DNA from 2 places in the Novosphingobium sp. BL-S-20 genome. Region 1 is predicted to be linked to the other one. Evidence: predicted binding sites of a transcription regulator. Region 1 holds the regulator's gene; the other holds the start of a gene.
The links. The regulator LexA, encoded in region 1, represses DNA repair genes until DNA is damaged. The targets are predictions, from matches to a motif close to GTTCCNCNCTTGTTCT.
Positions count from the first base shown of each region.

Region 2: a site for LexA is predicted at 13,461-13,476, ahead of ACZ1II_RS07905 (ImuA family protein). Genes of this name have one in related genera too.

Region 1 is NZ_CM145494.1:1,899,607-1,915,019, reverse strand. It holds gene ACZ1II_RS16665 (sensor histidine kinase) at 1-921, shown strand, start outside; gene ACZ1II_RS16660 (hypothetical protein) at 931-1,152, opposite strand; gene ACZ1II_RS16655 (citrate synthase) at 1,361-2,644, opposite strand; gene gltX (glutamate--tRNA ligase) at 2,658-4,112, opposite strand; gene ACZ1II_RS16645 (ComEC/Rec2 family competence protein) at 4,133-6,325, shown strand; gene lexA (transcriptional repressor LexA) at 6,378-7,058, opposite strand; gene ACZ1II_RS16635 (molybdopterin molybdotransferase MoeA) at 7,212-8,426, opposite strand; gene moaC (cyclic pyranopterin monophosphate synthase MoaC) at 8,423-8,896, opposite strand; gene trpC (indole-3-glycerol phosphate synthase TrpC) at 8,893-9,681, opposite strand; gene trpD (anthranilate phosphoribosyltransferase) at 9,702-10,697, opposite strand; gene ACZ1II_RS16615 (anthranilate synthase component II) at 10,700-11,296, opposite strand; gene ACZ1II_RS16610 (phosphodiester glycosidase family protein) at 11,293-12,072, opposite strand; gene trpE (anthranilate synthase component I) at 12,069-13,580, opposite strand; gene ACZ1II_RS16600 (peptidylprolyl isomerase) at 13,631-15,413, opposite strand, start outside.
Region 2 is NZ_CM145494.1:54,036-69,448, reverse strand. It holds gene ACZ1II_RS07980 (GIN domain-containing protein) at 1-649, opposite strand, end outside; gene ACZ1II_RS07975 (DUF1700 domain-containing protein) at 676-1,242, opposite strand; gene ACZ1II_RS07970 (PadR family transcriptional regulator) at 1,232-1,606, opposite strand; gene ACZ1II_RS07965 (thermonuclease family protein) at 1,878-2,534, shown strand; gene rpsI (30S ribosomal protein S9) at 2,617-3,138, opposite strand; gene rplM (50S ribosomal protein L13) at 3,138-3,617, opposite strand; gene ACZ1II_RS07950 (COX15/CtaA family protein) at 3,772-4,860, opposite strand; gene ACZ1II_RS07945 (MerC domain-containing protein) at 4,973-5,344, shown strand; gene thiS (sulfur carrier protein ThiS) at 5,397-5,609, shown strand; gene ACZ1II_RS07935 (thiazole synthase) at 5,667-6,455, shown strand; gene ACZ1II_RS07930 (hypothetical protein) at 6,696-7,223, shown strand; gene ACZ1II_RS07925 (MmcB family DNA repair protein) at 7,263-7,760, opposite strand; tRNA gene ACZ1II_RS07920 (tRNA-Arg) at 7,920-7,996, shown strand; gene ACZ1II_RS07915 (error-prone DNA polymerase) at 8,036-11,296, opposite strand; gene ACZ1II_RS07910 (Y-family DNA polymerase) at 11,293-12,789, opposite strand; gene ACZ1II_RS07905 (ImuA family protein) at 12,713-13,447, opposite strand; gene ACZ1II_RS07900 (TauD/TfdA family dioxygenase) at 13,762-14,856, shown strand; gene fabI (enoyl-ACP reductase FabI) at 14,935-15,413, opposite strand, start outside.

The DNA.
Region 1 (15,413 bases):
TTCGGCCGTCTCTGGACCGAATTCCTGCCGCCGGAGAATGTTGCGCATCAGCAGCCCTTGCATTGGCGCCTGCTCGACGGTGCGCCGGTGACAGTACCGGGATCGCGGCGGTCCTGGCGGGTCTCGCTGATACCGCATATGCGCCCCGGTTTCGATCCGGCGGGTTTCGAACTGCTGCTGGTCTCGGATACGCCTGCGGCTCCCGTTTCGGCGGCGCACGAGCCGATGGAGCCTTTGCTGCGGCGCAGTCTCGTCGGTCACGATCTCGCGCCGGTGCTGCGTCAGCCGATTGCGCGGATCATCGCCAATGCCGAGACCATCCGCACCCGGCTCGCTGGGCCGCTGCCCGATGCCTATGCCGAGTATGCGGGCGAGATCGCGGGCGCGGGCAAGTTGCTGCTGGGGCTGCTGGAGGACCTGGCCGACCTCGAGGTCGTCGAGACCGAGGGTTTCAGCACCGCGCCGGACAATGTGGACCTGTCGGAACTGGCGCGGCAGGCGGCGGGCATCCTGAACGTGCGCGCACAGGAAAAAGGCATCGTCATCGAGGCGCCGCATGTCGCGGAGACGCTTCCCGCCGTGGCCGAGTATCGCCGTGTGCTTCAGGTCCTGCTCAATCTCATCGGCAATGCCATCCGCTATTCGCCGGAGCATTCGCAGATATGGATCAGGCTCGAAGCGCTCGAAGACCGTGCGCGGGTGATCGTGGCGGATCAGGGACCGGGCCTTTCCGAAGACCAGCAGGGCAAGATATTCGACAAGTTCGAGCGGCTCGGCCGTAGCGGCGACGGCGGTTCGGGGCTGGGGCTTTATATCTCGCGCAGTCTTGCCCGCGCGATGGGCGGGGAGCTGCTCGTCGACAGCGCACCGGGGCAGGGTGCCCGTTTCATTCTGGAAGTTCCGGCCGATCCCGAGGCCTGATTTCCTGCCTCAAAGATGATTGTTGTTGGTCTCGTTCCAGCGCCGGGCGAGCCAGAGCAGGATCGCGCCGACCGCTGCCATCACCGCGCCGCGGATCGCCCATCCGCGATCGTCGAGCATCAGGCTGCCGCTCGGCCAGGACAGGATGCCGGTGCCCTGAGCGACCCATAGCAGCCCCACGGCAATTCCCAGCACGCCCACGAAAACGGCAAGAAGTCTGAGGAACAGCATCCAGGTTTCCCCCTTGCGAAACAAGGCAAGGATAGGAAGCGCTTGCGGCGAGATTGTGGCGACGGCGCAGCCTTCCTGTCCTGTCCCTGTCATACACCTTCCGGCGGGGGAGAGGTAAGCGGCAATTTCGCGCGCGATGGGCCAAAAAGAAAGGCCCCCGCTTTCGCGAGGGCCTTCTTTACCGAACGGGTTTCGGCGAACCGTGCGATCAGCGCTGGCCGACCGGGACGTAGTCGCGCTGCGTCGGGCCGGTGTAGAGCTGACGCGGGCGGCCGATCTTCTGGCCGGGATCCGAGATCATTTCGTTCCACTGCGCGACCCAGCCCACGGTGCGGGCAAGGGCGAAGAGCGCGGTGAACATCGTGGTCGGGAAGCCGATGGCCGAGAGGATGATGCCCGAGTAGAAGTCGACGTTCGGGAACAGCTTCTTCTCTGCGAAGTACGGATCGCTGAGGGCGATTTCCTCGAGGCGCAGGGCGGTCTCGAAGAGCGGGTCGGTGACCTTGAGCGCGTCGAACACTTCGCGGACGGTCTTCTGCATGACCGTGGCGCGCGGATCGTAGTTCTTGTAGACGCGGTGACCGAAGCCCATCAGGCGGAACGGATCGTTCTTGTCCTTCGCGCGATCGATGTAGTGCTGGATCTTGTCCGGCGTACCGATTTCCTTGAGCATGTTGAGCGCGGCTTCGTTCGCGCCGCCGTGGGCAGGGCCCCAGAGGCAGGCGATACCGGCCGCGATGCATGCGAACGGATTGGCGCCCGAGGAACCGGCAAGACGCACGGTCGAGGTCGAGGCGTTCTGTTCGTGGTCGGCATGGAGGATGAAGATGCGGTCCATCGCCTTTTCGACGGCGGGGATCACTTCATATTCTTCCGCCGGCACGCCGAAGGTCATGCGCAGGAAGTTGCCGGTGTAGCTCAGCTTGTTGTCCGGGTAGAGGAAAGGCTGGCCGACCGAGTACTTGTAAGCGGCAGCGGCGATCGTCGGCATCTTGGCGATGAGGCGATGCGAGCTGATCTTGCGGTGCTCGGGGTCCGAAATGTCGGTCGAGTCGTGGTAGAACGCCGAGAGCGCGCCGACCACGCCGCACATGATCGCCATCGGATGGGCGTCACGGCGGAAGCCGCGGTAGAAGTTCGCCAGCTGCTCGTGGAGCATCGTGTGGCGCGTGATGGTGTTCTCGAACGTCGCCAGCTCTTCCGCGTTCGGCAGTTCGCCGTTGAGCAGCAGGTAGCTGGTTTCCATGAACGACGAGTTCTCGGCCAGCTGGCCGATCGGGTAGCCGCGGTGGAGCAGTACGCCTTCGTCGCCGTCGATGTAGGTCAGCGCGGATTCGCAGCTCGCCGTCGACGTGAAGCCGGGATCGTACGTGAACTTGCCCGTCTGGGCATAGAGCTTGCGGATATCGATGACATCCGGGCCGACACTGCCCTTGAGCACGGGATAGTCGAATTCCGTGCCACCAGCATTCAGTTTGACCTGATCACCCACCAGTTCTTACTCCTTATATGTGTGTCCCGGCAGCGGCGTCCGCCTGCGCGCCAATGCGTGCGAGGCTTTCGTCCCGGCCGAGCAGAACCAATACGTCGAAAATACCCGGAGAGGTCGTCTGACCAGTCAGGGCCGCCCGCAAGGGTTGCGCGAGCTTGCCGAGGCCCAATCCCAAGTCCTCGGCCATTGCCTTCAGGTTGGCTTCCAGTGCCTCCAGCGCCCAGTCGGGCTCGCCGGAAAGACGCTCATGGATGGCGGCGAGGCGCCCCCGCGCCTCGTCCGTCAGCAGCGCCTGCGCCTTCTCGCTGAACGCGAGCGGACGCTTGGCAAACAGGAAGGCCGCGCCTTCTGCAAGTTCGTTGAGGTCCTTTGCGCGGACCTTCAGCACCGGCATCGCCTGCGTGAGCAGGGCGAAGTCGGGGTTATCATATCCGGCCTGTATCAGGCGCGGTGCGACCAGTTCCGCGAGGCGGGCATCGTCCGCCTCGCGCAAGTAGTGGCCGTTGAGATTTTGCAGCTTCGCGAGGTCGAAGCGCGAGGGCGACTTGCCGACGTCGGCCATGTCGAACCACTCGATCGCCTTTTCGCGGCTGATGAATTCCTCGTCGCCGTGGCCCCAGCCGAGGCGCAGCAGATAGTTGAACAGCGCTTCCGGCAGTACCCCCATCTCGTCGCGATAGGCATCTACGCCCAGCGCGCCGTGGCGCTTCGACAGCTTGGCGCCGTCCGAACCGTGGATCAGCGGCACGTGGCCGTAAGTCGGCACTTCCCAGCCCATGCCGTGGATGACCACGAGCTGGCGGAAGGCGTTGTTGAGATGGTCGTCGCCGCGCAGGACGTGGGTCACGCCCATATCGTTGTCGTCGACCACCACGGCCAGCATGTAGGTCGGCGTGCCGTCCGAGCGCAGGATGACGAAGTCGTCGATTTCCTCGTTCTTTACGGTCACTTCGCCCTGAACGAGATCGTTGATGGTGGTCTCGCCGTCGCGCGGCGCCTTGACGCGCACGACGTAAGTGCGGTCCGTCGGCCACGTCGAGGGATCGGCATCGCGCCATTCGCTGTCGATGCGGAACGGGCGGCGCTCGTCCTGGGCCTTCTGGCGGCGCTCGGCCAGTTCCTCGGGCGTGAGGTAGCAGCGATAGGCATGGCCGTTAGCCAACAGCGCGGCGGCCACTTCGGCGTGACGGTCCGAACGGGCGAACTGGAACACGGCGGGTTCGTCGCCGTCGAGGCCGAGCCAGGTCAGGCCGTCGAAGATCGCCTCGATCGCCGGTTCGGTCGAGCGGGCGCGATCGGTGTCCTCGATGCGAAGCAGGTACTTGCCGCCGTGATGACGGGCGAACAGCCAGTTGAAGAGAGCAGTACGGGCGCCGCCGATATGGAGATAACCCGTAGGCGAGGGGGCAAAGCGCGTGACGACGGTCTTGCCTGCCGTCGATCCGCTCGATGCGCTGCCGCTTGCCATTATTATAACCTTCCTGTCCTATGCGCGCCATGGCCAGCCAAGCCGCCACGACGGTTGATCTAGAGCATCCGGATGTCGCCGGAGCCGCTGCAATGCAGCATCGCCCATGGATCAGCCAGAGCCACTTGTCGAGCAGTTTGGCCGGTGTCGAGTGTTTTCTTTCGAACTGCGGTTTCGCTAGAGGACCGTGGCTTGCCGTAGCCTTCGGAAGCGGCGCAACTGCGTGGTTTTCGCTGCCTTCCCGAGAGAGTTGGGCGGGGCTTTGCGTAGTATGCGTCGCGATTGCGATATTCGCACTTTACTGGCGTTCCGGCCTGCTGCGCTACCCGTATATCCGGCAGGCGATCTTGTCGCTTTCGTTGCTGACAATGGCTGGATGCCTTGGTGTGTGGCTGCGCTCCGAAATGATCGGTGCTCCGCCGATTTCGCGCCTGCTGTCGGGCACCTTCACGGGGACCGTAATCGGACAGGAAGAGCAGCCTGCGCTGGAGCGTGATCGGCTGACCTTGGCGATGCGCGAACCGGGGACCGGACGGGCGATCAAGGTGCGGGTGAACGTGCCGGTGCGGTTTCGCGAAAGGGTGCCGGAAACCGGGGCGGTGATCCGCTTTCGCGGGCGGCTTGCACCACCGGCCTCACCAATGTTTCCGGGGGGTTACGATTTCGCACGGTCGGCGTGGTTCGCCGGAATCGCGGCAACGGGGCAGGTGACGGCGCCAATCGAACTCGTTTCCGCGGCCCGTGGCGGCGACTGGCTGGGCAACGCGCGCAACGGGTTGTCCCGTCATATAACCGGGCGATTGGCCGGATCGACGGGGGGAATCGCGGCGGCACTGACCACGGGAGACATGGGCGCGATATCCGGAAACGATGCGCAGGCGATGCGAGATGCGGGGCTTGCGCATCTGCTTTCGATCAGCGGGCTTCATGTGAGTGCCGTGATCGGCGGGGTCTATCTTCTCGCGCTTCGGCTGCTGGCGCTTTCACCGGCTCTTGCCTTGCGCGTTCGGCTGCCGATTCTTGCTGCCGGTTTCGGGGCCTTGGCGGGGATCGGCTATACCTTGCTCAGCGGTTCGCAAGTGCCGACGGTGCGCTCGTGCCTTGGCGCCTTGTTCGTGCTGGCGGCACTGGCGATGGGGCGGGAGGCGTTGTCGATGCGCTTGCTGGCCGTGGCGGCTTTCATCGTGCTGCTGGTCTGGCCCGAGTCGATCGTCGGGCCCAGCTTCCAGATGAGTTTCGCAGCGGTCATGGTCCTCGTTGCGCTCGGCAATGCCGAACCGATGAAGCGGTGGCTCGCTCCGCGCGAAGAAGCTCTACCTTCGAAGGCCCTGCGTCACGTCATGTTGCTGCTGGTCATGGGCATCGCGATCGAAATGGCGCTCCTGCCGATCGGTCTTTACCATTTCCATCGTGCGGGCATTTACGGATCGTTCGCCAATGTTCTGGCTATCCCGCTGACAACCCTGGTTATCATGCCCTTGGTCGCGCTGGCGCTGCTTCTGGATGTGATGGGAGCAGGCGGGCCGGCATGGTGGCTCGCGGATCATGCGATCGAGGGATTGCTGGCGATCGCCCGTTTCATTGCGGATAGCCCCGGTTCCGTACGGGTCCTGCCGACGATGAGCGGGTGGCATTTCCTGCTGTTCGTGGCGGGAGGACTGTGGCTCGGACTTTGGGCAGGACGGGTTCGCTTGTTGGGGCTGGTGCCTATCCTTATCGGATTTCTGGGCCTGATGACGATTCAGGCGCCGGATCTGGTGGTTTCAGGCGATGGTCGCCATGTCGGATGGATCGATCCGGACAGTCGGCGTCTCGTGATGCTGCGTAACAGTTCGAGCGATTATGCGCTGGACAACATGATGGAGGCGGCAGGAAGGCGTGAACTTCCCGAAGTCGTTTCGGCAGCTCCGCGAGCCAGATGCAACAGCGACTTCTGCGCCGTAGCAATGCGAACCTGGCGTGCGCGGTATCAGGTCCTTATTGCCAAAGGGCGCTTGATGGTGCCCGAAGATCAACTCGCAAGGGCTTGCAGGCAATCCGACGTCGTCATTGCCGACCGCCGGCTTCCGGACAGTTGCCGACCGAAGTGGCTGAAGGCCGATCGCGCCCTACTGGATCGCAGTGGCGGCGTGGCCATCGATCTGGATCGTCGCAGGATCACGACCGTTGCCGACACTCAAGGCGATCATGGCTGGTGGCGCGGCCGCAAGTAGATATCTTCGGGCAGGTTGGCTTCGATGAACCGAAGGGGAATTCCCCTCCGGTTCAGTGATAGCGGCGCAGAAGTCCTGCAAGCTTGCCCTGAACTTCCACTTCGTCCTGACCGTAGATTTGCGGTTCGTAAGCGGCATTGGCGGGATCGAGCCGAAGCATCCCGCCCTCGCGGCGGAGATACTTGAGCGTCGCTTCCTCGCCCCGGATCAGCGCGACGATGATTTCGCCATCGCGTGCGGTATTGGTGCGCTTCACGAGGGCGAAATCGCCGTCGAGAATGCCTGCATCGATCATGGAGTCGCCGGAAACTTCCAGCGCGTAATGCTCACCGGAGCCGAGCAGGGCGGCCGGGACCGGAAGCAAGGAATGGCCCTCCAGCGCCTCGATCGGCACGCCCGCTGCAATGCGGCCATGGAGCGGAATTTCGATCACGTCGTTGGCCGGTGTCGGAACCTTCGGAGCGCGAGCCGGAGCCTCTTCCGCCGCCGGAACGCTGCGGGCAGGTTTGGTCGTCGTATCCTCAGGCTGGCGCAGGACTTCGAGTGCGCGGGCGCGGTTGGGCAGGCGGCGAATGAAGCCGCGCTCTTCCAGGGCCGAGATCAGGCGATGAACGCCCGACTTCGACTTGAGGTCGAGCGCTTCCTTCATTTCCTCGAAGCTGGGTGAGATGCCGCTTTCTTCGAGCCGGACCTGGATGAACCGGAGCAATTCATGCTGCTTGCGCGTCAACATCTGCTTTGCCTCATATGTTCTGCGGCCCTTGGCCCGGCCGGATAGTGCTGCGTCGCCAGGTGATCCTTGAAGGAACAGATCTGAACCGATCTGCTGCCTAGAGAACTTTTCTGCGAACAATGAGGGAACAATTATGCAACGAACAGGGTATAGTCAAGCAATACCGCCATTCTGGAGCAAGAACATCCGAACCATGTCGCCCGCATCGGCCGCTTCGGCATGAGCGGGGCGGTCGATCAGGACGTTGCTGGCGGCCAGCGAGGAAAGCGCGCCGCTGTCCTGTAGCGAGAGGGCCTGCACGGTTTCCCCGTCCCATACCCCGCGCAGGAATTCCCGCCGCGCTCCGCCGGTCTTCAAGGGGGCGGAAAGTTTCGCTGCAATGCTTCGCGGCAGAGGCTCTGCGGCACCGAGGAGTGCGCGCAGGACCGGCAGAACGAAAAGATAGGCCGTTACCATGCTCGACACGGGATTTCCCGGTAGCCCGATCACGAGTTGCCTGCGCTCGCCATGATGGCGCGTTGCAATCAGCAGCGGCTTGCCCGGCTTGATCGCGACGCGCCAGAAATCGATTTCGGCTCCCCAGGCTTCCAGGGCGGGACGCAGAAGATCGTGATCGCCGACCGAGGCTCCGCCGCTGGTCACGATCACATCGGCGTCGGCGGCAGCGTCGAAAGCCGCGACAAGGGCGTCGAGATCGTCCGGGATAGGTCCATTCCGCTTCGCATCGACGGGCAGGCTGCGCACGAGCGCGGAAAGCATCGCGCCGTTGCTGGCCGGGATCTGATGATCGGCGCAGCAATCCGGTTCGGCGGCCAGTTCGTCGCCGCTGTCGATCACCGCGATTCGCGGAATGCGGTGGACGGGAAGGTGCTTGTGGCCTGCCGCCACCGCCAGGCCGATCTGGGCCGGTCCGATCAGCGTACCTTGCGCCAGGAGCAGGCCGCCATCGGTGAAATCCATGCCGCGCGGGCGGATATGCTTGTCGCCCGGGTGTGGCGGCGTGCCGGTGAGGACGAGGTCGTCGCCCTGCCGGGTCAGGTCTTCCTGGAGAATGACGGCGCCGGCGTCAGCGGGAAGCAGTGCCCCCGTCGAAATGCGAACCGCTTTTCCTGGTGCGAGAGTTCCGTCAAACGGGTGCCCGGCCGCGCTTTCACCGATGACCTGCCATGGCCCGGCGAGGTCGCCAAGGGTGACGGCATAGCCGTCCATCGCCGAGATATCCGCCATGGGCTGGCTGCGCCGGGCAAACATCGGGGCGGCGAGGTATCGGCCAAGCGTGCCTTCCACGTCGACATGCTCGACAGACAATGGCTCCACCAGGGCCAGCAAGCGCGCCTGCGCTTCTTCCAGCGGCAGCGGCGGGATCATCCGGCTTTCCAGTGACCCGACTTGCCGCCGAACTTCTCGATGAGCCGGATATCCCCGATGACCATGCCCTTGTCGAGTGCCTTGGCCATGTCGTAGATTGTCACGAGTGCGACGGAAATGGCTGTAATCGCTTCCATTTCCACGCCGGTCTTGCCGGTGAGCGATACGGTTGCAGTGGCCGTCAGGGCTTCTTCTTCGAAGGCGAAATCGAGGTTCACGGCGTCGAGCACCAGCGGGTGGCACATGGGGATGAGGTCGGCTGTCTTCTTCGCCGCCATGATGCCCGCGATCCTCGCGGTTCCGAGCACGTCACCCTTCGGCGCATTCCCGGTGCGGATGGCTTCCAGCGCTGCTGCCGTCATTGCGATACGGCCCGAGGCTACCGCGACGCGGCGGGTTTCCGCTTTCGCGCCTACGTCCACCATGCGGGCATTGCCCTGATCGTCGATGTGGGTGAGGGACTTGCTCATCCCAGCAGGAGGGCGCGGGTGGCGGCCTCGACATCGGCTTCGCGCATCAGGCTCTCGCCGACAAGGAACGTGCGCGCGCCGCAGGCAGAGAGGCGCTGGAGGTCGGCATGGCCGTTGATCCCGCTCTCGCTGACCAGCAGCGTGCCTTCGGGGGCCAACGGGGCGAGCTGTTCGGTAATGCCGATATCGGTGACGAAGCGCTTCAGATCGCGATTGTTCACGCCGATAAGCCTCGACTTTAGGCGGCTTGCGCGTTCCATCTCGGCTTCGTTGTGAACTTCGACGAGGCAATCCATGCCGCGTTCGTGGGCAGCGGCTTCGAGTTCGGCCATGAGGCCGTCATCGAGCGCGGCGACGATGATGAGGATCGCGTCGGCGCCGATCGCGCGGGCTTCGGCGACCTGCCAGGGATCGACCATGAAGTCCTTGCGGATGACCGGCAGCGACACCGCGGCGCGCGCTTCGACGAGGAAGTCCTCGTGGCCCTGGAAGTAGGGCGCATCGGTCAGGATCGACAGGCAGGCGGCGCCGCCGCGCTCATAGGCGACTGCGTGCTCGGCAGGACGGAAATCGGGACGGATCAGGCCCTTGGAGGGCGAGGCCTTCTTGATTTCGGCGATCAGCGCAAAGCCGGTTTCCGCCTTGGTGCGCAGGGCGGCTTCAAAGCCGCGCGGGGCGGTCTGCGCGGCGGCGCGGGCGTCGAGGTCGCTGATCGTCGCGAAGCCCTTGCGGGTTTCGACTTCCGCGCGCTTGGTCTGGCAGATCTCGGTAAGCTTGTCGGACATCGGTACCTCGAAAACGCGGCTCAGGCCTTGAGCGCGGAAATCCAGCAATTCAGCAGGGCATTGGCGAGGCCCTTGTCGATGGCCTCGGCGGCTTCCTCGACGCCTTCGCGCCAGGTTTCGACTTCGCCCGCGACGATCAGCGCGCCGGCGGCATTGAGCAGCACGGCGTCGCGATAGGCGCCTTCCTCGCCGAGGAGCAGGCGGCGCAGCGCCTCGGCATTGTAGGCCGCATCGCCGCCGCGAATGGCGCCGACTTGCGAAACCGGCAGGCCGACATCCTTGGGCGAGACACGGCGCATGGCCAGTTCGCCATGCTTGATCTCGGCCACTTCGTTGCCGCCCGCGAGGCTCAGTTCGTCCAGGCCTTCGTCGCCGGAAATGACGAAGGAGTGCTCGCTGCCGAGGTGCATCAGCGCTTCGGCATAGATCGGCACATAGGCGGGGCGGGCGATGCCGACGAGCTGGCGGCGGACATTGGCGGGATTGGCCAGCGGCCCCATGAGGTTGAAGATCGTGCGGCGGCCGATCGCCTTGCGGATCGGCATGATCCGCCCCATCGCCGGGTGATGGCGGGCGGCGAAGAGGAAGCAGATGCCGAGGTCGTTCAGCGTTTCCTCGGCGGTCTCGGCGGCGCGATCGAGGTTCAGGCCAAGCGCTTCGAGGGTGTCGGCGGCTCCGGCCTTCGAGCTGGCGGCGCGGTTGCCGTGCTTGGCGACGGGCACGCCGCAGGCGGCGACGACCAGCGACACGGCGGTCGAGACGTTGAGCGTGTGATGCCCGTCGCCGCCGGTACCGCAGACGTCGATGGCGTTCGCGGGGGCGTGGATCGGGATCATGCGGCTGCGCATGGCGCGGGCCGCTCCGGCGATCTCGCTGGCGGTCTCGCCGCGCTCGGTGAGGGCGATCAGGAAGCGGACGATGGCGTCGTCATCGACTTTGCCGTCGAGGATTGCACCGAAGGCCTCTTCGGCCTCGGCTTCGCCGATGGGATGCAGCGGGTCGGGAAGGCTGGTCACGGTCACGCCGCGATCCGTGCCGGAAGCTGCGCGTCGATGCCGCAGAGCCTCAGGTAGTTGGCCAGCATTGCATGACCGTGCTCGGTAGCGATGCTTTCCGGGTGAAACTGCACGCCGTGGATCGGCAGCGTGGCATGGCGGAAGCCCATGACATGGCCGTCGTCCGAGCGGGCATTGACCTTCAGCGTCTCGGGAATGTCCTCGACGATCAGCGAGTGATAGCGGGTGGCGGTGAAGGGCGAAGGGATGCCCTGGAACACGCCGGTATCGTCATGCGTGACCGGCGAGGTCTTGCCGTGCATCAGCCCGCCGCGCACGACTTTGCCGCCGAAGTACTGGCCGATCGACTGGTGGCCGAGGCAGACGCCGAGCAGCGGCTTGCCACTGTCCGCCGCCGCGCCCACAAGGTCGAGGCTGATGCCTGCCTCGTTAGGCGTGCAGGGGCCGGGCGAGAGCAGGAAGCCCTGCGCGCCGCTTTCGATGGCCTGGACGGCGGTGAGGGCGTCGTTGCGCACCACTTCGACTTCGGCGCCCAGTTCCATCACGTAGTGGACCAGGTTCCAGGTGAAGCTGTCGTAATTGTCGATGACGAGGATCATGGTCTGCCTTTCGTCGCTTTCTCGACGACGATCAAGGGGCCGAGCGGCGGTCCGCCGTCCACGCGCCCGTGCTCCGGGTCCCAGAGCGAGGATACGCTGCCGTCGAGGAACAGCGCATCGGGGCAATCGAGCTTGTCCCGCAGCAGGCGGGCGAGCTTGCCGAACGAGACCGGCTCGTCCGAAATCACGAAGTGGGCGCGGCCCTTGTGGTCGACGCCGACGGCATTGCGCAGTTTTTTCGACTCGCCGTCCGCATCGATCTTCGGGTGGAGCTTGCCGCCGATCACCAGCATCGGGCCGGACTGGGTGCCGAAGTCCGGACGGTTTGAGACGGTCTTCGCGAAGTCCTGCGTTGTCCGCACGGCCCATCGGCCTTTCGCATCGCCGTAGAACACGCCGTTGGGCTGGAGGTGGAAGTTGCCCCAGCCTTCGTTGGTGTTGAGCTTGTGGCCGCGCTGCCCTTCCTCGACATAATAGCCGATCGGCTGTCCCTTGTCGTCGAACATGCCGCCGTTCATCGCGAAGGCGACGGCGTGGTTGCCCGAGGGGCGGCTCGCGGCGAGTTCGGAGAGGCTGCGATAGGGCGCGCCGCCTTTCGGCCCGAGCACCATGTGAATCGTGTGGCGCGCGGGATCGGCGGTGCAATGGGTGAAGGACACGCCTTCGAACGTCGCGCCCACGCAGGCGGGCGGGGGCGGCGCGGCGGCCTCCTGCTTGGCGTCACCCGAAGAGCAGGCGGCGAGAAGCAGCAGGGCCGCGGCGGGGCCCCGCGTCACTGGCCGAAGCCCGGCTCCCCGGCGACGCGCACGGCCTCGCGGGCGGCGGCGAAGAGTGCGCCGGACTTGGCCTCGCATTCGCGCTGTTCGTAGGCGGGGACGCTGTCGGCGACGATGCCTGCCCCGGCCTGGACATGGAGCACGCCGTCCTTGAGCACGCCGGTGCGCAGCACGATGCACGAGTCCACCGAGCCGTCGGGCGCGAAATAGCCGACGCCGCCCGCATAGGCGCCGCGCGTCTCGGGCTCGAGTTCGGCGATGATCTCGCAGGCGCGGACTTTCGGGGCGCCGGAGACGGTGCCAGCCGGGAAGCCCGCGAAGACCGCGTCGATGGCGTCGTGCCGGGCGGTGTCGAGCTTGCCGACCACGTTCGAAACGATGTGCATGACGTGGCTGTAGCGCTCGATCGTGTAGCTGTCGGTCACTTCGACGGTTCCGGCGGCGGCCACGCGGCCGACGTCGTTACGGCCGAGATCGAGCAGCATCAGGTGCTCGGCGCGTTCCTTGGGATCGGCGAGCAGGCTGACTTCGTTGGCCTTGTCCTCGGAAGCGGTCTTGCCGCGCGGGCGGGTGCCTGCGATCGGACGGATCGTCACTTCGCCTTCGCGCACGCGCACGAGGATTTCCGGGCTGGAGCCGATCAGCGCGAAGCCGGGCATGTCGAGGAAGTAGAGGAACGGCGAGGGGTTCACGCGGCGCAGCGAGCGATAGAGCGCCAGCGGCGGCAGCGGGAAATCGCAGGTGAAGCGCTGGGCCAGCACGACCTGGAAAATGTCGCCGGCCTCGATGTAGTCCTTCGCCTTCAGGACCATCGCCTCGTAATCGGCGGCAGCCATGACCGGGGTCTGGACGGGTTCGGGCAGGTCGGCGGCGGTCGGCGCTGCGGGCGCCGGGCCGGAGAGCTTGCGCAGAGCTTCGTCGATGCGCTCCGAAGCGCGTTCGACCAGCGCTTCCGGCGCACCGGCTTCCGGCCAGAGCGGGGCGACGCAGAACAGTTCGTCGCTGAGGCGATCGAACACGAGGATCAGCGAGGGCCGCACGAACAGCATGTCCGGCACTTCCAGCGCGCTTTGCGGCGCGCGCGGCAGCTTCTCGACAAGGCCGATGGTCTCGTAGCCGAAGTAGCCGACGAGGCAGGCCAGGGCAGGGGGAAGCTCGGCAGGCACGTCGAAGCGGCAGCTCTCGACCAGCGTGCGCAGTTCCGTGAGAGTATCGCCCGGAAGCGGCGAGAAGGCCTCGCGGTCGTCTCGCCAGTTGCGGTTGATTTCGCAGGAATGACCCTCGGCGCGGAACACGAGGTCCGGATCGAGGCCGATCAGGCTGTAGCGCCCGCGCGTCTCGCCGCCTTCGACCGATTCGAGCAGGAAATCGCCGCGCCCTTCCTCGAAGAGCTTGAGCGCGACGGCGACCGGGGTTTCGGTATCGGCCACGAGCTTGCGCCAGAGCACGCCGGGCTTGCCCTGGGAGAGCTGTGCCAATGCCGCAAGGCGATCCGATTCGCGTTCCATAACCCCGGTCTTCATCTCAAGTTGTCTTATTCAGCGGCAGCGGCACGTTTTCATTCAGGGCTGGCGGCGCCGGCGAGCTGGTCGCGGACAGCGGCGATCGCCTTGTCGTGCTTGGTCACGCCTACTTCCTTGCGGATCGCCTTGCCGAGCGCGTCGGTATAGGCCTGGCCGAGCTGGCCGCCGAGTTCACGCTGGGTGCCCTCGACGAGCTGCGGTGCTTCGACCTTGCCCGGCACCACGTCCTTCAGGAGCACGACGAACCAGCCGCGATCCTGTCCGGCCGACTGCACCTTCACGGTGCCCTTGGCCATGTGGAACATCAGCGAGACCGGCGGCGGAACCTGACGGCCCGAACGCAGCGCGGCGGTCAGTGTGGCGCGCGACATCGAAACCTGCTCGACGGGCAGCTTCTTGCCGGTGGCGGCGACGGCCTGTTCCACGGTCTTGCCCTGACGGAGCTGGGCCTGGATCTGAATCGCGGCGGCCTTGGCGGCGGCACCGCCCTTGTCGAGCGCCCAGGCGGCCTTCACGTCGTTCACGATCTCCTTGAACGGCGCGGGTGCCGAGGCGGTGATCTGGGTGACGTCGTAGACGATGTAGCTCGGCGGGGTGGCGGGCACGCCTTCCTTGGCGGGCTGACCGCCGACTTGCGCGCTCTGCGGCTTCTCCTGGTCCATGCCGAAAGCGGTCTTCAGCACCGGCTGCAGCAGGGCCGGGGCGGTTTCGCCGGGCTTGCCGTAGACCTGGCCGTCGGCAACGATCGGCGCGGTCGTCTCGACCGTCGTGCCAAGCGACTTGGCGACTTCGACGAGGCTGGCGCCGTTGCTGAACTCATCTTCGATCTTGGCGAGAAGGTCGGTGAAGGCAGCGCGCTTTTTCTCTTCAGTGAGCTTGGCGACGATCTCGTCCTTGACGGAAGCGAGGGTGCGCTCAGGCGTCTTCTGCTCCTGCTCGACGCGGATCAGGTGCCAGCCCAGCGCGCTCTTCTGCGGTGCCGCGAGCTTGCCGATGGGGGTCGCGAAGACGGCATCGGCGACGGCGGGCGAGAACTGGCTCGAAAGCTGGTCCTTGCTGAAGAATTCGAGCTTGGCGGCCGAGAGGCCCTTGGCCTGGGCGGCAGCTTCCAGCGACTTGCCGCCCGCGACTTCGGCGGCGACGGCCTTGGCCCCGGCTTCGGTCGGAACGATCAGCTGGGTGATCTTGCGGTTGTCCTGTGCGGCGTAGAGCGCCTTGTCGGTCTGGTACTGCTTGGCGATCTCGGCGTCGGTGGGCGCGGCGACCTGCTTGACGGCCGCTTCGCCGAAGGCGGCGTAACGGATCACGCGGCGCTCGGGGCGGACGAAGGCGCCGGTGTGGCTCTTGTAGAAGGCCTGGAGATCGGCATCGTTCGGCTGACCTGCGGGGAAGAACAGCTGCGAGGGCAGGGCGACGACCGAGCCGGCGCGGTTCTCGTCGAGCAGGGCGGCATAGCGCTTGGCAGCGAAGTTCGACATCGTGGTGCCGAACTGCGCGGGAAGCATCAGCTGCTGGGCGATCAGGCCCTGGGCGATATCGTCGCGCAGCGACTTTTCCGAAAGGCCCTGCTGGGCGAGCAGCTGGCGATAGGTGCTCTGGTCGAACTTGCCGTCCACGCCCTGGAACGCCGGGATGCGGGCGATCTCGCTGTCGATCAGACGGTCACCGGCGACGACACCGATCTTCTTGCCGAAGAACGCGGTAGCGGTGCGGTCGATCAGTTCGTCCAGCACCTGCTCCAGCCCGCCCTGCGCGATGAGCGACTTCATCGTCATCGTCGGGTCCTGCTGCTGGACGCGCGTCAGCGCGGACTTGGCG
Region 2 (15,413 bases), 1.4 Mb from region 1:
CCAGCGTGACATTGCCAATGCCGTTGATCTCGACACGGACATTGCCGCTCGCGCCCAGCGTCAGGTCTCCGGCGCCGTTCACTTCGACCGTGGCGTCCTGAACATCGACCTTGCCGAAATCGAGGCTGCCTGCGCCGTCGGTGGTGACGGCCAGCTTGCGGACCTTGCCGGTGGCGGCCAGGCTGAGTGCGCCGTTGCCGTTCACCGTCAGGCTGTCCTGATCGAGGCCGGTCAGGGTGACGTCACCGGGGGCGTCGAAATCCAGGCCTTCGATCTCGGGCGCCGTGATCCGGACCTTCAGGCCCTTGCGGCCGTGCCAGCTGCCCTTAACGGCCAGACGGCCGTCTTCCCAGGTCAGGCGGTCGACCAGCTTCTGCGGGCCGCTGACGACCATCTCGGCCTTGTCGCCCTTGGTGAAGACGAGCTGCACCGGGACGTCCATGGCCAGGCGGGCGCCGGGCTGGATCGCGAAGTTGCGGGTGATCTGGGGGCTGTCGGCGGCATCGTCATCGCTGCCGAAGGTCCAGTTGATGTCGCCTTCGTTCACGTTGCGGCGGAACTTGTCCCCGCCGACGACCCAGGCTGCGCTGAAGGCGACGATCGTCAGGATCACGCCGCTGGCGAATACGATGAGCAGTTTCCTGAACATCACTTGGTTCCTTTCTCTCGTGCTTTTCAGTCTTGCGAATGCATGGCGGGTTCGAGCACGCGGTAGTGCAGGCGGCCGAACCACATGATGGCGTTGATGATCCAGATGCTGACCAGAGTCAGCAGCGCGGCGATCGCCACGGCGGCGCTCATCGTGCCCAGCCCGCCGAGGATGGCGACTAGCACCCCGCCCGGAAAGCCGCTGAACGGCCCGGCGATCAGGATGAAGCCGCCTGCCAGGAAGGCGATCAGGGTGGCGACGTAGAGGCCGAACATCACGCCCAGAACCGGCAGCACGATGGGCAGCAGGATCAGGATGTCGATGGTGGCCAGGCCCATGAAGGCCAGGATCGCGCTCCAGGCCGAAGACGGCGAGCGGCCGCTTTCCCAGTTACGGAAGCCTGCCTCGAAGCGCAGTTCGCGGGCGAGGCGGCCGGGATCGCCGAGCGCGGCGGCCACTTCCTGTTCGCTGCGGCCTTCGGCGCTACCGGCTTCGAAGTGCTCTTCGTAGTCGGCGACGATTTCGGCGACGATGTCCTGCGGCATGCCTTTGAGGCCGGCCTTCAGGCGACGGATGAACTCGTTACGCGTCATGGCTCGGCTCCTCTGTCTTGGGTGCGGCGTCTGTGGGTACGGCAGCGGCATCGTCGAGCAGACCGTCAACGGCGGCGGTGAACCCGCGCCATTCCTCGACCTGTTCGGCAAGGCGGCTGCGGCCGGTCTCGGTAATGCGGTAGTACTTGCGCGGCGGGCCGGAGGGCGATTCCTCCAGGTAAGTCGCGACGAGGCCGTCCGACTGCATGCGGCGCATGAGCGGGTAGATCGTCCCTTCGCCCATATCGACCGCCGCGGCCATGCGGCTGGCGATCTCGTAGGCGTAACTGTCCCCCCGCGACAGCAGGGCGAGCACGCAAAGACCGAGCACCCCCTTCTTCAGCTGTACTTCGATTTCGGACATCGAATCATCTCCTGCGGATGAGGAGTGTATATAGACAGCTACTGTGTAACGCAAGATACCTTGTGAAAATTGATACAGGGCATGGAAAGATACCTGCTATAGCGAGGTATCTGGCATGAGAGGGCATCGCATCGACGGCTGTCGGCGCCGGAAGCAATTGGCAAGAAATCGTGGTTATGGATGGCCCTGTATGGCCCGCAAGCGGGCGACAAAGCGGACCCTCCGAATGCGAAGTGCTCTCATAGCGGCAACACTGTTTGCATCCGGCCTGGTGGCCCTGCCCTCTCAGGCGCAGGTCTATTCAGGGAACGTCGTCGCCGTCGACGGCGACACGCTGGATATGACCGGCGCGCGAATTCGTCTGTTCGGCATCGATGCGGTGGAAAAGGCGCAGACTTGCGCTCGCGGCGGCATCAATTGGGCTTGCGGCGTGGATGCCGGACAGGCGCTTTCCCGGCTGGTAGCGGACCGGGCCGTGCTCTGCACCCAGCAGGACACCGACGACTATGGCCGGGTCGTGGCGGTTTGCCGGGTCGGCGATGTCGATCTGGGCGAGACGATGGTGCGCATGGGCTATGCCATCGCTCTGCCGCATTTCACGCAGGCCTATGTGAACACAGAAGCCGGTGCACGGGCCCAAAAGGCCGGTATCTGGGGATGGACGTTCGACAAGCCCGGCGACTATCGGGCGGCGCACCCCCTCGACCATGCGTATGCGGCCCAGCCTCGCGATAATGTACAATCGGTCCGCCGCCCGGCGCCAGGTCCGCGTGCGGCCACACCGAGCAGCGGAGTCTACTTCCGCAATTGCCGCGAGGCATGGGCGGCCGGACGGGCGCCGCTTCATGTCGGCCAACCGGGCTACCGCCGGGAAATGGATGGCGATGGAGACGGCGTGGCCTGCGAACCCTTCCGCCGCCGTCGCTGAAGTCGCTTCCCAAGCTGCAACAAAAAAGGGCCGCGGTTTCCCGCGACCCCTTTTCGTAAAGCCGAAGCTCTCGGTAAGCGGATTAGCGCTTCGAGAACTGGAAGCTACGACGTGCCTTGGCACGGCCGTACTTCTTACGCTCGACGACGCGCGGGTCGCGGGTAAGGAAGCCGGCGGCCTTGACCGACGCGCGCAGGGCAGGCTCGTACTTCGAGAGCGCCTGGGCGATACCGTGCTTCACGGCACCGGCCTGGCCCGAGAGACCGCCGCCCTTGACGGTGGCGATCACGTCGTAGGCGCCGTCGCGGCCAGCAACCTGGAAGGGCTGGTTGATGACGAGACGCAGGGTCGGACGTGCGAAGTACACTTCCTGGTCACGGCCGTTGATGATGAACTTGCCGGTGCCGGGCTTAACCCAAACGCGGGCCACGGCGTCCTTGCGGCGGCCGGTGGCGTAAGCGCGGCCGTAGGCGTCGAGCTGCTGCTCGCGCAGGGGCGCGTTCGAAACGACGGGCGTGAAAGCCTCTTCCGAGGTTTCAACGGCGGCGACTTCGCCCAGGTCCTTCAGGTCGGACAGGCTCTGTACGGTTTCGGTATCGGACATTACGCGCCAACCTTGTTCTTGCGGTTCATGGAAGCGACGTCGAGTGCTTCGGGCTGGGTGCCACCGTGCGGGTGCTCGGTGCCTGCATAGAGGTGCAGGGCGCGCATCTGGTCGCGGCCGAGCGGGCCACGGGGGATCATGCGCTCGACAGCCTTTTCAAGCACGCGCTCGGGGAAGCGACCACCGAGGACCTTGTCCGCGGTGACTTCCTTGATGCCGCCGGCATAGCCGGTGTGCTTGTAGTAGGTCTTGTCGCCAAGCTTCTTGCCGGTGAACTTCACCTTCTCGGCGTTGATCACGACGACGTGGTCGCCGCAATCGACGTGCGGGGTGAAGCTCGGCTTGTGCTTGCCGCGCAGGAGGTCTGCGATGACGACCGCGAGACGGCCAACCACCAGACCTTCGGCATCGATCAGATGCCACTTCTTTTCCACCTCGGCCGGCTTGATCGACCGGGTGACCTTCGTAAGCGCCTTCATGGCTGGTCTATCCCTAATGTTCAGGTCGCGAGGCCGAATCGATCGCTTTCACGAATCTCCGGCACCGCGGGAAGGCGGCCAAATCGTCGAAACCGGCCTTCAAGTCAAGCAGACTGCGGGTTTCCAGAGAGGTAAAATAATACCTCAATCCCGCTCACATGCCGAGACCGACCTGATCGCGGCGGCCGAGGCAATGCGCGCCCCAGACCGTCGCGGCGACCAGCAGCGCGCCGCAGAGCTGGTGCGCCACGGCCAGCCAGAGCGCCACGCCCGACCACACGGCGAAGATGCCGAGCAACACCTGAGTGCCGAAAGCCGAATGCACCGCGATCGAGGCAAGGCGGGCATGGCGGGCCTTGAGGCGGCGGCCCATGACCACCAGCACTGCGACCACGGCCCAGGCCCACCAGCGATGGACGAAGTGCGTCAGGAAGGGATCGTTGACGAGCGCATGGAGCGCACCGCCCGCCCATTCCACGCCTTCGGGGAAGAACGTGCCCTGCATCAACGGCCAGGCGTCCATGCTGAACCAGCCCATGCCTGCGACATAGCCCGCGCGCAGGCCCGCGACCATGGCGCCCATGAAGAGCTGGAAGAACAGCATGCCCAGCGCGATGGCGCTGAATCGGGTCAGACGGGCCGGGGCCTGACCGCGTCGCAACTCGCGAAGGTCGAGCGCCGTCCAGACAAGACCACCCAGCGTCGTCAGCGCCACCAGCAAGTGCGCGGCGAGGCGGAAGTGATTCACCCGGTCGGCGGCCTCCGGGGTCAGGCCCGATGAAACCATCCACCAGCCCACCACGCCCTGAAGCCCGCCCAGCGCCAGCAGCGCGATCAGGCGCGGCTTGTAGCCCAGCGGGATCGTGCGCTTGTACCAGAACCACGCCAGCGGCAGCGCGAAAGCCAGACCGATCACACGGGCCAGCAGGCGGTGGACCCATTCCCAGAAGTAGATGAACTTGTATTGCGCCAGGGTCATGCCTGCCGGGCCGTTGACGTCGATGTACTGGGGAATCTGCTTGTAGCGGGCGAACTCGGCCTGCCACTGGGCATCGGTCAGCGGCGGGATCGCGCCGGTCAGCGGCTTCCACTGGGTGATCGATAGCCCGGACTCGGTCAGCCGGGTAATCCCCCCGACCGCGACGATGAGGACGACCAGCGCAGCCACGAACAGCAGCCAGCGAACCATGGGGGCGATATCGTCGGCTGTGCCGAGGATGGGACGACCGTCAGAAACTCTCATGGCGCAAATCCCTGCGAGCTTGCGACGAAATGCGCAAGAGGCGCGTCGATCGAATGTTTCGTCATACGGTCAGGGCTTGATGAATGTTACAACGTCACATACATGGACATCCATGCGTACCGCCATCATCGCGATTCGAAACCGGCTGGACCGGGCAGGTATCCTGCTCAGCGGTCTTTGCGCGATCCATTGCGTGCTTGGTGTGTTCTTCGTCGGCTTCCTGGGCCTTGGCGGTGAAGTCTTGCTTTCGCCGGAAGTTCACCGCGTTGGTCTGGTGCTGGCGCTGGTGGTCGGCGTGGTCTCGCTGGGCTTCGGCGTCATGCGCCATGGCCGCGTCGCGCCGCTGGTGATCGGCGGCCTCGGTCTGGCTCTGATGGCGACGGCAATCGCGGTCGGTCACGGGCTGGCGGAATCGATCCTGACGATTATCGGCGTTGCGCTCGTCGCCTTCGCGCATATCCGGAACCTGCACCGCGCGCATTGAAAAGTGCCGTTTTGGCGCTTTCCAAATCGATTCTCTGCGCTATCTGCGGCCCATGGCTGCTGAACTCTCCCTCACCGTGAACGGCGAACCGCGCCGCGTGGCACCCGGCTCGTCGATCGCCGACCTCGTTGCCGGGATCGGCCTCGATCCCAAGAAGGTCGCCGTCGAGCACAACGGCGAGATCGCCCCGCGCTCGACCCTGGCCGATGTCCCGCTGTCCGATGGCGATGTGCTGGAGATCGTTCACTTCGTCGGCGGCGGCTAAGTTTTTCTGCGCTGTTCGCGCGCGCCCACTTTCCTGAAATGCCCGTTCCCCGAAAGGATGCGAACCTTGACCGATACCGCTGATACCTGGACCGTTGCTGGCCGAACCTTCCGCTCGCGCCTGATCGTGGGCACCGGCAAGTACAAGGATTTCGAGCAGAACGCGGCTGCGGTCGCGGCTTCGGGCGCGGAAATCGTCACTGTCGCGGTACGCCGGGTCAATGTCTCGGACCCCAAGGCGCCGATGCTGACCGACTACATCGATCCGAAGAAGATCACCTACCTGCCCAACACCGCAGGCTGCTTCACCGCCGACGACGCGATCCGCACCTTGCGTCTGGCGCGCGAGGCGGGCGGCTGGGATCTCGTGAAGCTGGAAGTGCTGGGCGAGGCGCGCACGCTCTATCCCGACATGCGCGAGACGCTGAAGGCCACGGAAATCCTCGCGAACGAGGGCTTCCTGCCGATGGTCTACTGCGTGGACGATCCGATCGCCGCGAAGCAGCTTGAGGAAGCCGGTGCCGTGGCGGTCATGCCGCTTGGCGCGCCGATCGGCTCGGGCCTCGGCATCCAGAACAAGGTCACGGTCCGCCTGATCGTGGAAGGGGCCAAGGTTCCCGTGCTGGTTGACGCGGGCGTCGGCACGGCCTCCGAAGCCGCCGTGGCGATGGAACTGGGCTGCGACGGCGTGCTGATGAACACTGCCATCGCCGAGGCGCGCGATCCGATCCGCATGGCCCGCGCGATGAAGCTGGCGGTCGAAGCGGGCCGCGATGCCTACCTCGCCGGACGTATGGCGCAGCGCCGCTATGCCGATCCGTCCAGCCCGCTCGCCGGACTCATCTGAATTTTTGCAGGCCGCGATTTCTTCGGATCGGCCTTCTCCCTGGCGGGAGAGGGCCGATTTCCGCGCAAAAAGTGCGGGAATCGGTATCTTTCAAACTGTCCCGAATTGAAATCCTGCATGAATCTTGCCGGAATTACGGGGGACAAACCTTTGCGCAGTTAAGGCTGTAGCAACCCATGTGGCAGAAATTGGTTTTTGTGACAGGGAGGATAGTCCTTCCGTGTCACGAGGATCAGGACCATGACTCACACGGGAAAGGCCAGCATCACCATCAGCGAACTGCGGGAGTTCGCCAGCTTCACGCCCTGCGAGCAGCGCTACATCCGTCGCAGCCTTGACGTGGGGCTGGGCCGACAGGATGCGCTTGGTCTCTGGGCGCGTGACGGCGCCGAGGCCACCTCGATCCGAAAGCAGTACGAGGCCTATGCCGACCTTACCGCCCTGCGCGACATGCGGCCCGACGAATTCGGCTTCGACGATATCACCGTGTTCATGGGCAAGCTCGTCCATGTCGCCGCCTTCGATCTGGCGCAGGACCGCATCGAATCGTTCTCGGCGTTCCGCTTCCTCTACGAGCGCCTGCTGGGTGGCTGGGCACGGCCCTGGCTGCCGGGGGCTTTCTGCGGGGCCTCGGCGCTGCCCCAGATCCGGCCGGAGCGGCGCAAGATCCTGCTCCACTCGATCAGCGAAGCGGCAGCCACCGCCTCGGGCTGGTCGGAGCGCGAGCCGTCGTTTTATCCGGAATGGATCGAGAAGGAAGTCGCCTGACTTGTACCGCGATCCGGAGTCTCGGCTCCGGATCGCCTCTCAGTTTTCGCTGCCCCATTGCTGGGTCTGAGGATCGCCCAGAGTGACGAGCCGCCGGAGTGACGCGCGGGCGAGGCGCTCGGTCTCGACCTTGCGGCGCGCTGCGGCCAGCTGGCGCAGCGGGGCAGGGCGCAGGATTTCCGCATCGTAACCGTCGGCGACGATCACGCCGCACTGCTCGGGCAGGAACGGCTCGGTTTCCAGCGGCGCGCGGTCCAGCGAGGGCGGCAGGCCCCAGTAGAAGCGGTCGCAATAGTCGAGATAGTCGGTCCACTTGCCGTCGCCCAGCAGGTCCGCCCGTGAAACCTTGATCTCGACGATGATGACGTGGCCCTTGGCATCGATGCCCATGAGGTCCGCCCGCCGCCCGCAGCGCAGCGGCATTTCCGGCAGGCACCAGATGTCGTTGCGGGCAAAGAGCCGCCCGATTCCCCGAGCGACGTCGGCAGCGACGAAGGAAGTGAGCGGCGATGAGAGGGGGGAATCAGCTTCGGCCATGGCAGCATCATAAGAACATATAGGGAACTTTCAAGCCGTGGATGGCGTGGGCTCGTTCGCCTTGGCGATATCCCGAAGAAGGTTTTCCCAAGCCTATGATGCGATGGATGGATTTGGCGCTGGCAACGCCGCTCATGCTCTGCTAGTCGCCCCAGCACTGCACCCGTAGCTCAGCTGGATAGAGCGCTGCCCTCCGAAGGCAGAGGCCACAGGTTCGAATCCTGTCGGGTGCACCATTTTTCTCCCATGATTGAAGTTCCGCAAGGCTTGTCGACTCAATGGAAGTCGCGCGAGCGGGGCAGGATGCGCACGTTTCGCGGATGCTGGGGGCGCACGACCTCGTCTGCGCTGGAGAGTTGCGGCTGGGTCTCGTGGTCTTCGGAGAGGCGGGCGAGTTCCGGCGTGCGGTCGTGGATGCGCTGGGCCATCAGGTGGACGACGCCTTCGGGGCTGCGCTGGACTAGGCCTTCCACCACCATCAGCCGGGCCGCCATCACCGGGCGGCGGTAGATCTCGAACAGCCTTTCCCAGATCACCACGTTGGCGATGGCGCCTTCGTCTTCCAGGGTGACGAAGATCGCCTTGCCTTCGCCCGGTCGCTGGCGGACCAGCACTACGCCCGCGACTTTCACCCGCTTTCCGGCTTTCGCTTTTGCCAGTTCGGCGCAGCTCAGCACACCTTCCGCCGCGAAGTGCGGGCGCAGGAAGTCCATCGGGTGGGCTTTCAGCGAGAGGCGGGTGGTCTGGTAGTCGGCGGCGACTTGTTCCGACAGCGGCATGGCGGGCAGGGCGGCGGGTGGTTCTTCGCCCAGTTCGCGGGCGCGGGCGGCGGCGAAGAGGGGGAGTTCGCCGCTGGGCGTGCGCCGCGCTTCCCAGAGGCCCTCGCGGCGGTCGAGGCCGAGCGAGCGCAGGGCGTCGGCATCGGCCAGCAGGTTGAGCGCGCGCTGCGGCAGCTCGGCGCGGCGGGCGAGGTCTTCGAGATTGGTGTAGGGGCGATGGTCCTTGATTGCCTCGGCCCAGTCCTCGCGGAAACCGTGAATCTGGCGCAGGCCGAGGCGCAGCGCGAGTTGGTCTTTCGCGTTTCGCTCCAGGGTGCAGTCCCATTCGCTGTGGTTCGCGTCGGCGGGACGCACTTCCACCCCGTGCTCCTGCGCGCAGCGGACGATCTGCGCCGGGGCGTAGAAGCCCATGGGTTGCGAATTGAGCAGGGCGGCGGCGAAGACGGCGGGGTAGTGATGCTTGATATAGGCCGAGACCCAGACCAGCCGCGCGAAGGCGAGGGCGTGGCTTTCCGGGAAGCCGTAGCTGCCGAAGCCTTCGATCTGCTTGAAGCAGCGCTCGGCGAATTCCTTGGCATATCCGCGCGCGACCATGCCGCCGACCATCTTGTCGCGGAGGGAGTCGATGGTGCCGACATTGCGGAAAGTCGCCATGGCACGGCGAAGCTGGTTGGCTTCGATATCGGAGAAGTTCGCGGCGGTGATGGCGAGCTTCATTGCCTGTTCCTGAAATAGCGGGACGCCCATGGTTTCACCGAGCACGCTGCGCAGTTCGTTGGGATCGTGGGGGGGAGCCGGAGAAGGAAACTCCGGTTCTTCGATGCCCTGCCGCCGCCGCAGATAGGGATGGACCATGTCGCCCTGAATCGGACCGGGACGCACGATGGCGACCTGAATTACCAGATCGTAGAATTTCACCGGCTTCAACCGAGGCAGCATGTTCATCTGGGCACGGCTCTCGACCTGGAAGACGCCGATGCTGTCGCCCTTCTGAAGCATCTCGTAGACCGCTTTGACGTGGGGAGGGTTGTTCCTGTGATCCTTCTCGTCACCCGGTACCGAGTTCAGCTGGTACTGGCGGCCAATGTGAGTCTCGATCATTTCGAAAGCCTTGCCGATGCAGGTCAGCATGCCGAGCGCCAGAATATCGACTTTCATCAGGCCGATCGTGTCGATGTCGTCCTTGTCCCACTCGATGAAAGTGCGCTCGTCCATGGCCGCGTGATGGATCGGCACGGTCTCGTCGAGCCGGTCCTGAGTCAGCACGAAGCCGCCGACGTGCTGCGAGAGGTGGCGGGGGAATTCCAGAATCGCCTCGGTGAAGCGATTGACCCGCGCGATCGTCGGGTTGTCGGGATCGAGTCCGGCTTCGAGGCAGCGGTTGCGGTCGTATTTCGCGGCGTAGCTGCCCCAGACGGTGCTGGCGAGCCGGGCGGTTACGTCCTCGCTCAGGCCCAGCGCCTTGCCGGTGTCGCGGGCGGCGCTGCGCGAGCGGTAGTGGATCACCGTGGCGGCGATCCCGGCGCGGTCGCGGCCGTAGCGCTTGTAGATGTACTGCATCACCTCCTCGCGCCGTTCGTGCTCGAAATCGACGTCGATGTCCGGCGGTTCCTTGCGCTCGGTGGAGATGAAGCGGGAGAACAGCAGGGTGTGCTTTACCGGATCGACGGCGGTGACGCCGAGCACGAAGCAGACCGCGGAATTGGCCGCCGATCCCCGGCCCTGGCAGAGGATGCCCTGCCCCTGCGCCCACTGGACGATATCGTGGACGGTGAGGAAGTAGGCGGCGTAGCCCTGCTTGCCGATGATCTCCAGTTCCCCGGCGAGCAGTCCGGTCAGCTTGTCGGGAATGCCTTGCGGATAGAGGTTGCTGGCCCGGCTCCAGACCAGCTCGGTCAGCCAGCCCTGCGGGGTGTAGCCGTAGGGGACGGGTTCATGGGGGTAGGTATAGCTGAGGTCGTCGAGCTTGAAGGCGATGCCGTCCATGAAATCCCGGGTGGCGGCGATGGCTTCGGGGGCGGCGGCGAAGAGGCGGGCCATTTCGGCGGCGGGCTTCAGGTGCCGTTCGGCATTGGTGGCGAGGCGGCGACCGGCGGCCTGCACGGTGGTCTTCTCGCGGATCGCGGTCATGACATCGTGGAGGGGGCGCGCTTCCGGCTTGTCGTACTGGGCGTCGTTGATGGCGATCAGCGGAACGCCGGTCATGGCCGCCTGTTCGCGTGAGGCCGCGAGGCGGCGGGCATCGCGGCCCTGTCGCAGCATCGTCGCGCCGAGCCAGACTTTGCCGGGCGCGGCATTCGAGAGTCGGCGCAGGAGGTCGTCGGAAGCCGGGGTGGCGACGATCAGTTGCATGTCCTCCAGGAAGGTGAGCAGGTCGTCGAGGTGCAGCACGCAGTTGCCCTTGGTGGTGCGCAAGTTGCCGGTGGTGAGCAGGCGGGTGAGGCGGCCCCAACCGTAGCGGGTGGTCGGGTAGGCGAGGATTTCCGGGGTATCGTCGGCGAAGACCAGCCGCGCGCCGACCATCAGGCGGAAATCGGGCAGGGTCTCGCCGTCCGCTTCGGCCTTTTCCGCGAGCTTGCGCAGCGCGGCGAGGGCGCGGGCGACGCCGGACACGGTGTTGCGGTCGGCAATGCCGATGCCGGGGTGGCCGAGCCCCATCGCCGTGATCGCCATCTCGCCCGGCGTGCTCGCCCCGCGCAGAAACGAATAGGCGGTCGTCGTCGCGAACTCGACATAAGGAGGCGGCCCCTCGCTCATGCGAAGACGCCGTGGAGATACCAGCGCGGATCGGTCTTCTCGCTGCCATAGAGGCCGTGGCGGAACAGCCAGAAGCGGCAGCCGTCTTCGTCCTCGATCCGGTAGTAGTCGCGCGTCGGGCCGCTGGCCTCGACCGTCTTCCACCAGGGATAGGCGATGCGTTCGGGGCCTTCCTGCCGCACGACCCGGTGCTGCCTGCCCTGCCAGCCGAACCGGCGCGGCGGGCCGTCGGGTACTTCGGCAAGGACGGTTATCGGCTGGGGCGGGTCGAATAGGAACAGCGGGCGCAGGGGCGGCTCGCCCGCTTCCGCCAAGGGCCATGACTCCGGCCGAGACGCGGCGGGCACGAGCCGATCGGCATATTCGGGCAAGTGCTCGTCGCGCGGGGCGAAGCGGTGGAGGCATTCGGCGCCGAAGCGGACTTGCAGGCGGTCGAGCAGGGGGGCGAGGTCGGGCCTGCCGGAACTGTCCTCGTCCAGCCGCTCCTGCCCTTCGGAAAGGTCTTCGTGCAGAGGGACGGAAAGGCGCAGGAGGTCGTAGCCGAAGCCCGGATCGAGCGGGTCGGCGAGCGATTCGATGCGCTCGCGGAACAGCCGGACGACATCGGCGGGGTCGCGCAGCGGCAGGCCGCTGTCGACGGCGAGGCGGGCGACATGACCGTCGGTGCGGAACAGCGAGACTTCGTAGCGCCGCCCGCCGCGTCCGCGCGCGACCAGCAGGTTCCGCGCCTCTCCGGCCAGCCACGCGATCACCCCGAGCAGGGGTTTCACCGTGGCCATCGGCTCGGCGAAGCGCTGCTCGACCCAGATCGGGGGCAGGGTGCGGTGCGGGGTTATACGCCGGTCCTGCTCCTCCAGCAGATGGGCGAGGGCGACCGACATGGCCTTGCCAAAACGGGCGGCCAGCGGCGCGCGGGGGCGGTCGGCGAGCTGGCCTATCGTGCGCAGCCCGGCGCGTTTCAGGGCGAGATGGGCGTCTTCTCCGAGGCCCAGCGCGGCCACCGGCAGTTCGCGCAGGGAACGCTTGCCGAAACGGGCGAGGGCGAGGGCGGCATCCGGGGTTCCGGCACAGGCGGCCAGCGGGTGGAAGCCGAGCCGGGAGAGGCGGCGTGCGAGATCGTCCAGCACGCCGCTTTCGTCCATGGCGAGGCTGTCGAAACATCCGGTGAGGTCCAGCACCAGCGCGTCGTCGCCTTGCGGGGCGACCATCGGGGTATAGCGCTCGCAGGCCTCCACCAGCCGCAGCAGCAGGGCGCGGTCGGCTTCGGGGCGGTGCTCCAGCGCGGCGAGATCGGGTTCCTGCGCGCGGGCGTCGGCCAGCATCATGCCTGCCGCAAGGCCGCGTTTCAGCGCGGCGGGGGAGAGCGCCATGATGCGCTGCGCTCCGCGCTGCTTGGCGATGAGGGCAAAGGCCGCGTCAGGCGGCGCTGCGCCTTCCCGCATCGCCCGTTCGGACGGCAGGAAGGGCAGGACGACCGCGAGGTAGCGGCGCACGGAAGACGCCTTTCTCACGATCCCATTCCAGTTGCAGGTTGAGTCCTTCCCGCCCGCCGCGCTGGCGCAGCAGGGTCACGTCGAACACCGGCCCTCCCGGTGCATCGGCAGGCAGGGGCATCGAGGGGGCGCTGGCCACCTGCCAGCGGCTATGGGCGGCGCTGGGGGCGGGATCGGCGCCGCTGCGCACGATCAGGACCATGGTGCCGCTCTGCTCCGCCGCCAGCGCGAGGCGGCGCGAGGCGGTCAGGTCGAAGGCCGGGGCGCGGCCGTCCACTTCCAGGACCACCGTGGCCGCGCCGCCGTGGCGCACGCAGTCCACGCCCGCGCGCAGCAGGCTCTGGAGGTCGGGCAGGCGCATCAGCACGATCGCGGCGGGGTCGATGCCGAGTTCGGCCAGACCGGGAGCATAAGGGCGCTGCCGGGCCTGCTTGCCCTTGGCGAGTCTCAGCCAGAGCAGTGTCTCCCCTGGCTGTCGCGCCTGCACCGCACAGAGAAGGGCGAGGGCGAGGGGCGGGGCCAGCGCGGCGCTGCCGTCCTGGCCTTGTGCCGCGTAGAATTCATGCACGCCGTCCTGCTGCAAAGGTGCGTCCGGCCAGCCTTCCGGAGAGGTCTGCACGAGGCTCGCGGCCCGTTTGAAGCGACTCGAATCGAACATATGTTCGTTTTATGTTCTATTCTTGTCTCATGCAATCGAGGGATGGAAATCGGTCGGCTGGGAACCGATTGCGACCTATAAATCCCCGTCGCCCCCGCGAAGGCGGGGGCCCCGCTTTTCTTGCGCCATGGAGATAAGAAAGCGGGGTCCCCGCCTGCGCGGGGACGACGGGGTGATGGGGGCGAGGTGGTGCTGTCCTGAAAGGCAAGGACGCAGGAGGGAAAGGTTTCGGGCATCGCTTGCCAAGTCAGCCTGCGCTAATCCGCCTAGGGTCCGGCGCATAGCTACAGACCCAAAAGAAGGACCCACGAAGCATGGCCAGTTCCGCTCCCGCGCCGCTGGAGGCCGTCCCGCCCGTCACTACCGCTGCCGCCTGGCGGGGCGACCGGCTGGTCGGAACCGACGAGTGGATCTACCTGCTTTCCGAGGCGCAGGTCTCCGAGTTGGAGATGCTGGGCGCCCGTTTCCTCGCCGAGAATCCGGACTTGCGCACGGTCACGGCCGAGGAATATCCGCTGGTCGCCTGCGCCGATGCGGTGAAGTCCTGGGGTGAGGATGTCGATTACGGGCGCGGTTTCGTGCTGGTGCGCGGGCTTCGTACCCAGCTCTATTCGGATGCGCTGTCCAATGCGATCTATTACATCCTCGGCCTGCACATGGGCGATCCGATCCGCCAGAACGAGATGGGCGACCTGATCGACCACGTCTACGCCACCAGCGACAAGACCATGGACGATCCCACCGCACTCTCCTCCAAGGTGCGCGACAAGCTGGTCTATCACTCCGACAGTTCGGACATCGTCGCGCTCATGTGCCTGCGTCCGGCCAAGGAGGGGGGCCTCTCCTGCCTCGTCTCCGGTGCGGAGATCTACAACGAGATCCTGCGCCGCCGCCCGGACCTGGCGCCGCTGCTGCTCGAACCGTTCCACTGGGACTGGCGCCGTCAGGACCACAATGCGCCTGCGGACACTTATACCTCGCCGATCGTCAGCCTCGTGGACGGGGTGTTCTCGATGTATGCGGGCTCGCTCTATATCCTCACCGCGCAGGAATACGAGGGCGTGCCCAAGCTGACGCCGGAGCAGATCGAGGTGCTCGAACTCTTCGACACGATCACGTATGAGGAAGGCATGGCCATCGCGATGGATTTCCGTCCCGGCGACATCCAGTGGCTGTCGAACTATGCCGCGCTCCATTCCCGCACCACGTTCTGGGACTGGCCCGAGCCGCAGCGCAAGCGGCACCTCCTGCGCCTCTGGCTGAGCCGCGATGCCGGTCGCCCGGTGGTGGACGGCTTCGGCAAGAACGGCGTGGTGCAGGTCCGTCAGGCCCCGCGCGACGGGCAGGCCGAGCATCCTGACGCGCATTTCGATGTGTTCTCGGTCTCGGTGCCGCGCTTGATGAGTTGAGTGCGGACGCCTTTGCGGCACACAAGAAAAGGGCCGGGAGTTTCCTCCCGGCCCTTTTCGTATTCGGAAAGCCGCCGATCAGCTCAGCGCGATGTCCGGCGCGTCTTCCTGCTTCATGCCGACTAGGTGGTAGCCCGAATCGACATGGTGGACTTCGCCGGTCACGCCTGCGGACAGGTCCGACAGGAAGTAGAGCGCCGAGCCGCCCACGTCCTCGATCGTGGTGTTGCGGCGCAGCGGCGAGTTCAGCTCGTTCCACTTGAGGATATAGCGGAAGTCGCCGATGCCGCTGGCAGCCAGCGTCTTCACCGGACCTGCCGAGATCGCGTTCACCCGGATGTTCTGCGGGCCGAGATCATTGGCGAGATACTTCACCGAGGTTTCCAGCGCCGCCTTGGCCACGCCCATCACGTTGTAATGCGGCACGACCTTCTCGGCGCCGTAATAGGTCAGCGTCAGGATCGAGCCGCCTTCGCGCATCATCGGCTCGGCACGCTTGGTGACGGCGACGAGGCTGTAGGCCGAAATGTTCATCGTCATCAGGAAGTTGTCGAGGC